One region of the Sphingomonas kyungheensis genome, then DNA from elsewhere that is predicted to be linked to it. Evidence: riboswitches for the same ligand, from Rfam matches in the RefSeq annotation. Region 1 holds a riboswitch; the other holds the start of a gene.

Region 1 (4,248 bases):
GACAGGACGTGCGGGTCGGTGACGTTGATCGCGTTGACGCGCAGGTCGGTGCGCTTGCCGTCGAGCCAGTCGGCAAGGTGGACGCCGATCGACAGGTCGAGCGTCGCATAGCCCGGAATGCTCTCGTCGTTCAGGAAGGTGGCATATTGGCGGGCGAGATATTTGCCGGCGATGCTGCCGAACAGACGGCCGTCGTCATAGATGCCGCCCGCGCCGACCTGTACCGTCGGGCTCGACACCGCATGCTTGCCGCGCGTCGGCAGCAGGTCGCCGTCGACCGGCAGATCGTCGTCGATCCGCGCATGGAGGTATTCGCCCGAGACGTACAGGCTGACCCCGGCGGCGGGGCGGTAATCGACCTCGGCATCGACGCCATAAGAGGTTTGGCCGCCGGCGTTGAGCGTCGTATTGACCTGCGCACCGCCCGATTGGACGATCGTCGCGAGCTGGCGGTTGCGGAACGTGTAGTGGAAGCCGGTGACCGACGCCGACAGGTTCGCGCCGATGAAGCGATAGCCGAGCTCCTCGGACACGGCATATTCGTTCTTGAGCGCGTCCGTCCCCTGCGCCGCCAGCACGCCGCCCGCATAGCTGTCGTAGAGCGTGAACTCGTTCGGCGTGCGGAAATTGGTGGTGACGTTGGCGAACAGCTGCTGCCGGTCGTCGAGATCGAAGTGGAGCGCGGCGCGCGGCAGCGCGGCGAAGCTGTCGAGCCGCACGCTCGATTGCGGGCCGGGCAGATAGTTGCGGCCGTTGCGCAGCACGTCGACACCCTTGATGCCGAGCTCGAGCGTCAGCCGCGGCGTCAGCGCGATCCGGTCGGCGACGAAGGCGCTCTTGGTGACGGTGACGGTGCGCTGGTTCTCGTACGCGAGCAGCCGGCCGTCGGCGGTGCGGATCGCCTTGGCGCGATAGCCCCAGCGGTCGGTCGGCGTACCGTCGGGGTTGAGGCTGGTATAGGATTGCGTGACGCGATCGGTGCCATAGTCGAACCACAAACCGGCGGTGAGGCGATGCCGCCCCGCCTCCAGCACCAATTTGGCGACGCTGCCGCCGCGGAACTGGTCACCGGTGTAATTGCCGAGCACGGTGGCGACGCCGTCGACCGCGCCGGGCAGCGTAATCGCGCCGAGCGCCTCGTCGCCGAGGAAATTGCCCTCGCTGGTCAGCTGCGTCCCATAAGGCGAGTTGCCATAGCCCCATTGCGCGTAGCTGGTGCTGTCGAAGCTCAGCGCCTCGCCAAGCCTGAGGTGGACCGGCGCGGAGGCGTAGAGGTTGCGGAACGGCGCGCGATAGAGCTTCCAATAATCGGTCGCGCCCGGCGTGTAGCGGCTCGCATAATTGAAGCCGCGTCCCTGCGCCTGCCAGTCGGCGAGCGTCGGGCTCGGATAGGTCGAGCTGTTGGCGTCATTGTACGACAGTGCGAGGCTGGCGCGATTGTCGCCCCATTCGTTGAGCAGCTTGGCGTCGACATGCTGGCGGACGTCATAGCCGGCGCCGCGCCAATTGTCGGCGCGGGTGTAGGAATAGGACAGGAAGGCCTTGAGCCCGGTGCCGGCGATCGCGCCGCTGTCGACGCGGGCGAAGGCGCGCCGTGCCGCATAGCTGCCGAGCGACAGGTCGACGAGCGCCTGCGGCCGCGCCTTGGGATCGTCGAGCGCCAGCGACAGCAGCCCACCCGCGCCGCCGAGCGTCGGCGAGTCGATATCGACCGATCCTTGCGCGAGTCCGATCCGCCGCAGGTTGCCGGGATCGGCGAATTGCGCCGGATAGGCGTAATAATAACCGATGTCGTTCTGCGGCGCGCCTTCCATCAGCACGCCGATCTCGTCCTGGCCAAGTCCGCGCAGCGTCAGGCTCGAACTGGTCGACAGGCCATAGGGATCGCTCGACGCGACGGTCGCGCCGGGGAGCAGCGCGACGAGCTGGAAGGCATTGAGCGTCGGGGCCTGTTTGACGATGTAATCGGCGGAGATCGCGCTCTCGGCGCGCGGTGTTTCCTGATCCGGCAGCAGCCCGGCGGGATCGGCGCGGCCGATCACGCGGATGTCGGTGGTCTCGCCCGTCTGCGCGGCGGCGGGGGCGGCGACCGCGGCGAGCGCCAGCGTGAGCGGCGGCAGCGCACGGCGCAGCGCGAAGGGAGCATAAGGCAGGTCAGCCGACATCGTTCGCATCCACGTCATCCGGAGGAACGACGGCGGACCGCGCACCCTCCCTACGCCGGTATCACCCGGATCAGGTTCAGCGGGTCGTGGGCTGCTGCCCACCTCTCAGCCACACGTCAGCGGCCCCCCGGGGAGGGCGTGGCTTAGCGGCTTTGGCGGGAGGGCGATAGGGGGTTGAGCGGTGGGTTTGGTGCGTGGTTAGGTAAAGTTCTGTATTACAGAATAATAAGTCGGACTTGTAACAATATCGAAGCAAAGAAAATAACGATCGATCATATTCCGGTGCGGCGCGGCAAATCAAAAAAGTCGGATATTGTAAGCAGTAAGCATATAGCAGATTCTATATCGCCTACCTTGGGTAATTCGGACAGCCGCGCTTCTATAAATGAGTTAGGGTGAGCGATGGGCGCGCCCGATCTGATGGAGTGCGTAATGAAGCGGCGTTTGATGACGGCGATGGTGCTGGTCCTGGCGACGAGCGGATGCGGCTCGGATGGCAAGGGCGGTTCGGCGCCGGTACCGGTGACAACAGGCAGCACGCCCGCGCCGACCCCGGCACCCACTCCCGCCCCGACGCCGGCGCCTACTCCGGCCCCGACGCCCACTCCGGCGCCGACGCCTACTCCTGCGCCGACAGCTCGCGTATACACCTACGAAAAGGCGGCCGATTTTACGAAGGATCGAAGCTTCACCGGCTATGACCGAATGGATATCAATCTTTCTGCTGGGAAATTTGTCGCGATTGCTTTGTCTTCGTCGGAAACGGGGGTGACGACCTATACCACGCAGGGCGGGACGGTCACCTTGGCTGACAGCACCGACCTGCCGGGGAAAGGTACCTACTCGGCGGGTAACGGCACGTTTTCCGTACGGCGCAAGTTGGAGTTCAACGCTTCGGGCGGTTACGTGCTGCTCGGTTTGCCGGACGGTCTCTCCAAGTACGAAAGTTTCGCCGAAGCGCAGTTCAACGATGACAAGGTCGCGCGCCTGCTCATCATTGGTTCGCCGACCAATCCAATCGAAATTCCAACCACCGGAACGTTGACGTATTCCGCGCTGATAGCGGAACAAAACAACGCAAAGGATCAGGTGGCTGCCCAAGCGTTGACAGTTGATTGCGCTACAGGGGCTGTATCGGGAACTATTCCTCTCGTCGTGAAAGACGGTTCGGGTTCGGTGCCATTTACGATAACCGGAACGAAGGATGGCAGCGCCCGCATATCGGGGACGCTTAAAAGCCAGGATGGCAAAATTACGGGCACCTTTATCGGTCGCCTCTACGGCCAGGGTGCCAAGGAGATCGCGCTCTTGGTCAGCTTCAAGCTGGCCGACGGTGGCTTCGACGCAGCTCTCCTCACCGGCCGCCTGCAATAACATACAACGTGCCGGGGCCAGCGCCCCGGCACGCCACCCCTTACAGTCCGTAGGACAGGCGCAGATAGCCGAAGCGGCCGGGGATGTCGTAGGTCGTCGGGTCGTAATTGTTGAGGCTGCAGCTGAAGCAGGCCGGCGGGTCCTTGTCGAAGACGTTGTTGACGCCGAAGGTGAAGGCGAAGCGCGAGTCCAGCCAGCGCGGGCGGAACTGGAGCTGCGCGTCGCCGTAGAGGCGGCTCTTCAGCTCGTTGTCGGCGGAAATCTCCTGGACATTGTCGATATAGCGGGCGGTGATGCTCGCGGTGACCGGGCCGATCGACCAGTCGATCGTGCCGAGGCCCTTGAAATGCGGATAGGTCTGGTCGGGTGAGCCGCGCTCGGTGCCGACATAGTCGGTGGTGGTGAAGCCGCCGGTCGCCGGCGTGCTCTCGGCATATTTGAGCAGGTAATTGCCCGAGACATAGAGGCCGAAGCGACCCGCGCCGGTCTCGCCCGAACGGATCGTCAGCGTCGCGTCGATGCCGCGGGTGCGGACGCCGCCGGTGTTGAGCAGCAGGCCGTTGATCGCGGTGACGATGCCGCTCGGCGCGCGCCGGATCGCCGCGCAGCTCAGCGCATCGCCGGTCTCGGCGCAGCGGCTGAGCAGCACCTGCGCCGGGATCGAGGCAATCGCGCCCTCCACCTTGATGTCGTAATAATTGACCTCGAG
Region 2 (4,248 bases), on a different contig from region 1:
ATCCTCACCGACCGGATGCATCACCGGCAAGCGCTCTCCGGCCATCGTCGACTTGACGTAATCGACATAGTCTTTGCCGCGGATCACGATTCGCAACTGGCTACGGTTGAATTGCGGTTTGGGAGGAAGAGCCAGCGTGTTCTCGACGAATTCTGTTTTCGTCGACGCACAGTCCGCCGGAGTCGAGTGCGAACAGACGTGCCGCAGATGGTCGAGCATCACCGTCATCGGCTCCCGCCCGGGCATCGTGACGCGCAACGTCAAGGCATCCCGCGGGTCGATCGTGACGGAGACACCCGGCTTTGCGTCGCGGAACCGCTGCGCCATGTCGCGGGCGAACCTGTCCTCCGCCGGCGCTGCCGAGCAGCACGCCAGCGAAAGGCACAGCAAGGACAGTGGCCGAATCCCTCGCACGTCCGTCATCCCGATCGATGCGGGAAGATTAAACCGTCACCTGCATCGATCAAGTCCGATCAACTATGCCCTTGATGCACAATATATCTGTCTGCGGGACGAAAACAGGCAGCAATCGTCTTGGCTCAGTCCGAGTGATAAAAGTCTTTATTCCACCGGTACATAGACCTCGCCACCCTGCGCGCGGAACTGCTCGCTCATCGCCGCCATGCCGGCCTCCGCCTCCGCGGCGGCGACGAAGCTTGCCACCGGCGCGTTCTGCTTCGCCGCGAAGTCCCTCACCTCCTGCGTGATCTTCATCGAGCAGAATTTCGGCCCGCACATCGAACAGAAATGCGCGGTCTTCGCGCCCTCGGCCGGCAGCGTCTGGTCGTGGAACGATTCGGCGGTGTCGGGATCGAGCGACAGGTTGAACTGGTCGCGCCAGCGGAAGTCGAAGCGTGCGCGGCTCAAGGCGTCGTCGCGCAGCTGTGCGGCGGGATGCCCCTTGGCGAGATCGGCGGCATGGGCGGCGAGCTTGTAGGTGACGACGCCGGTCTTGACGTCGTCGCGATCGGGCAGGCCGAGATGTTCCTTGGGCGTGACGTAACAGAGCATCGCACAGCCGAACCAGCCGATCATCGCCGCGCCGATGCCGCTGGTGATATGGTCGTAGCCCGGTGCGATATCGGTGGTCAGCGGCCCGAGCGTGTAGAAGGGCGCCTCCCCGCACGCCTCTAGCTGCTTGTCCATGTTCTGCTTGATCTTGTGCATCGGCACATGGCCCGGCCCCTCGATCATCACCTGCACGTCCTGCGCCCAGGCGCGGTGGGTCAGTTCGCCGAGCGTATGGAGTTCGGCGAATTGCGCCTCGTCATTGGCATCGGCGATCGCCCCGGGGCGCAGGCCGTCGCCGAGCGAATAGGCGATGTCATAAGCCTTCATGATCTCGGTGATTTCGTCGAACCGCTCATAGAGGAACGATTCCTTGTGATGCGCGAGGCACCATTTCGCCATGATGCTGCCGCCGCGGCTGACGATGCCGGTGACGCGCTTGGCGGTCATCGGCACATAGGCGAGGCGCACGCCGGCATGGATGGTGAAATAGTCGACGCCCTGCTCGGCCTGTTCGATCAGCGTGTCGCGGAATACCTCCCAGGTCAGGTCCTCGGCGATGCCGCCGACCTTCTCGAGCGCCTGATAGATGGGCACGGTACCGATCGGCACGGGGCTGTTGCGGATGATCCATTCGCGCGTGTCGTGGATGTTGCGGCCGGTGGACAGGTCCATCACCGTGTCGGCGCCCCAGCGCGTCGCCCAGACCAGTTTGTCGACCTCCGCCGCGACGTCGCTCGCCACCGCCGAATTGCCGATGTTGGCGTTGATCTTGACCAGGAAGTTGCGGCCGATCGCCATCGGCTCGCTTTCCGGGTGGTTAATGTTGGACGGAATGATCGCGCGGCCGCGCGCGACCTCGTCGCGGACGAACTCGGGCGTGACGAAATCGGGGATCGCCGCGCCGAAGCTCTCGCCGTCGCGGACGTACTGCGCCAGCCGCTCGCGGCCGAGATTCTCGCGCGTCGCGACATATTCCATCTCGGGCGTGACGATGCCGCGCCGGGCATAATGCATCTGGCTGACATTGTGGCCCGCCTTGGCGCGCAGCGGACGGGTCAGGCCGGCGCGCGGGAATTGGGCGACGCCGCCCGACCGGTCGGGGCCGAGCTGGCCATTGTCCTCCGGGCGGATCGCGCGGCCGTCATAGGCCTCGACGTCGCCACGCTCGGCGATCCATGCCGCCCGGCGCGGCGGCAGGCCGGCCATGATGTCGATCGTCGCGGTCGGATCGGTATAGGGACCGGAGGTGTCGTAGACGCGCAGCGGCGGCTCGCCCGAGGCGGGGTCGAGCGCGATCTCGCGCATCGCGACGGCGAGCGGACCGACGTGGACCTTGCGCGATCCCCGGATCGCGCCGGTGGTGACGCCGATCGCGTTGGTGGCGGCGGGGGCGGGTCGGTCGGCCATCTGTCTCTCTCCATGCGCGGAAAGAGAATGCGGATTTCCCGATGAAACCGCTCCCTCCCTCCGCCGGTATCAACCGGATCAGGTTCAGCGGGTCGAGGGCTGCGGCCCTCCTCTCAAGCGCTGCGTCAGCGCTCCCCCGGGGAATATGTCGTCGTTATACGCGCTTGGCGGGCGCGATCAACCGCTCGCCGCCGAGGTGCGGATATTGCCGTTGAGCCCCGCCGGGAAGAAGCCACCCGAACCCACCGCGGTCTTGTTGAGATAGACGATGTTGAGCACCTGCCCGGTCGAGCGGCTGTAGGCGACGCCGTTGCTGTCGGTCGGCACGACATTGGCGGTGGTGGTGTCGCCGATCCCCTGATCGTCGTCGCTGCTGCCGTCGAGGCTGTCGCGCGCGTCGGAGATCTTCTGCGTGTTGGCGAGGATCGTCGAGGCGCCGGCCAGCGTCTCGGCCGGGTCGACGCCCTTGCGGTAGAGCACCGAGCGGATCAGTCCGGCGTGATAGCCCTCCGTGGCGAGGATACCCGCCGCGGCTTCGAGGAACACCTTGTTGACGATCAGCGGCGAGGCGCCCTTGTAGGCGGAGACGCCGACATCCTCGAACAGATAGGCGCCGAGCAGGAAGCTGATGTCGTCGGCATAGGGATTGAAGACGTCGCTGCTGCCGATCACCCCGGCGGCGCGCGCCGCGGCGGTGAACGCGCCATTCGCATCACCCGAGATGTTGATTGCCGGCATCGCCACCGCCGAGCTGCTCAGGATCGAGCGCAGGAAGGTGACGTGCGCGACCTCGTCATTGGCGATCTCGCGCGCATATTGCGCCACGATCGGGTCTTGGAACGGCACCAGCGCGCCGCCGGTGACGCTGCCGAGCGTGCCGACGCCGCTGACGATGCCGCTGGTCAGCCCCTGGCCGAACGCCGCCCAGCTGTAGAAGCTCGCCTCGAGATATTCGAGGTTGAGCGCGAAGTTGAGCACGTCGGCATCGGCGGCGAGCGTCGGCGTCGTCGCGGTCGGCGTCGGTGTCGGCGTACCGCTGCCGCTATCGCCGCCGCAGGCCGCGAGCAGCGAGAGCGCGCCCGCCGAGGCGGCGGCGCCGCCGGCGTAACGCAGGAAGTTGCGCCGTTCGGCGCGGCGATCGGCGATCGCGTCGAGGATCGTGTCGGTCGGAAGGTCGGTCATCGGGGCTACCCCTGCAAGCGTTCGGATTCTGGCGGGATCAGGAGGCGACCGCCGCCTTGATGGTGCCGTTGAGGCCGGCGGGGAAGAAACCGCCCGCGCTCGCCGCCGCGGCGTTGAGATAGACGATGTTGAGCACCTGATTGGGGGTGCGGGTGTAGACGATGCTGTTGGCGTCGGTGGGGACGATGTTCGACACCGCATAGGTGGGCGTCGGCGTCGCGGTCGCGGTCGGCGTGGGAGTTGGCGTCGCGGTCGCCGTCGCGGTGGGGGTCGGCGTCGGCGTCGCCTGGCCCGGCGCGACGGTGGTGCCGGGGGTGATCCCCTGGTCGATGTCGGTGCCGCCGTCGAGGCTGTCGCGCGCGTCGGAGATCGCGCTGGCGCTGGCGATCAGCGCCGATCCGCTCGCCGATCCGCGCCGGAACAGCTCGCCGCGGATCGTCGCGGCATGATAGGCCTCGACCGCGAGGATACCCGCCGCCGCTTCGACATAGGTGGTGGTGAGGAGCGGCGCCGCGCCCTTGTAGGCGGTGACGCCGACGTCCTCGAACAGATAGGCGGCGAGCAGGAAGGCATCCTCGCTCGCATAGGGATTGAAGCTGTCGCCGCTGTTGATCAGCTTGGCGGCGAGCGCGGCGGCGGAGAAGGCGC

The links. Region 1 has a riboswitch for thiamine pyrophosphate ahead of V8201_RS14960 (TonB-dependent receptor). Riboswitches for the same ligand answer to the same signal wherever they lie in the genome.
Region 2: it holds a riboswitch for thiamine pyrophosphate, as region 1 does, so the genes downstream of both, thiC (phosphomethylpyrimidine synthase ThiC) here and V8201_RS14960 (TonB-dependent receptor) in region 1, are expected to answer to the same signal.

What each region holds. Positions count from the first base shown of each region.
Region 1 covers NZ_JBBBDM010000009.1:33,892-38,139, forward strand. Annotated here, with positions in the region: gene V8201_RS14960 (TonB-dependent receptor) at 1-2,165, opposite strand, end outside; TPP riboswitch at 2,196-2,305, opposite strand; gene V8201_RS14965 (HupA family protein) at 2,568-3,539, shown strand; gene V8201_RS14970 (TonB-dependent receptor domain-containing protein) at 3,580-4,248, opposite strand, start outside.
Region 2 covers NZ_JBBBDM010000006.1:82,667-86,914, forward strand. Annotated here, with positions in the region: gene V8201_RS12975 (hypothetical protein) at 1-327, opposite strand, end outside; gene thiC (phosphomethylpyrimidine synthase ThiC) at 562-2,418, opposite strand; TPP riboswitch at 2,457-2,566, opposite strand; gene V8201_RS12985 (ferritin-like domain-containing protein) at 2,596-3,600, opposite strand; gene V8201_RS12990 (ferritin-like domain-containing protein) at 3,638-4,248, opposite strand, start outside.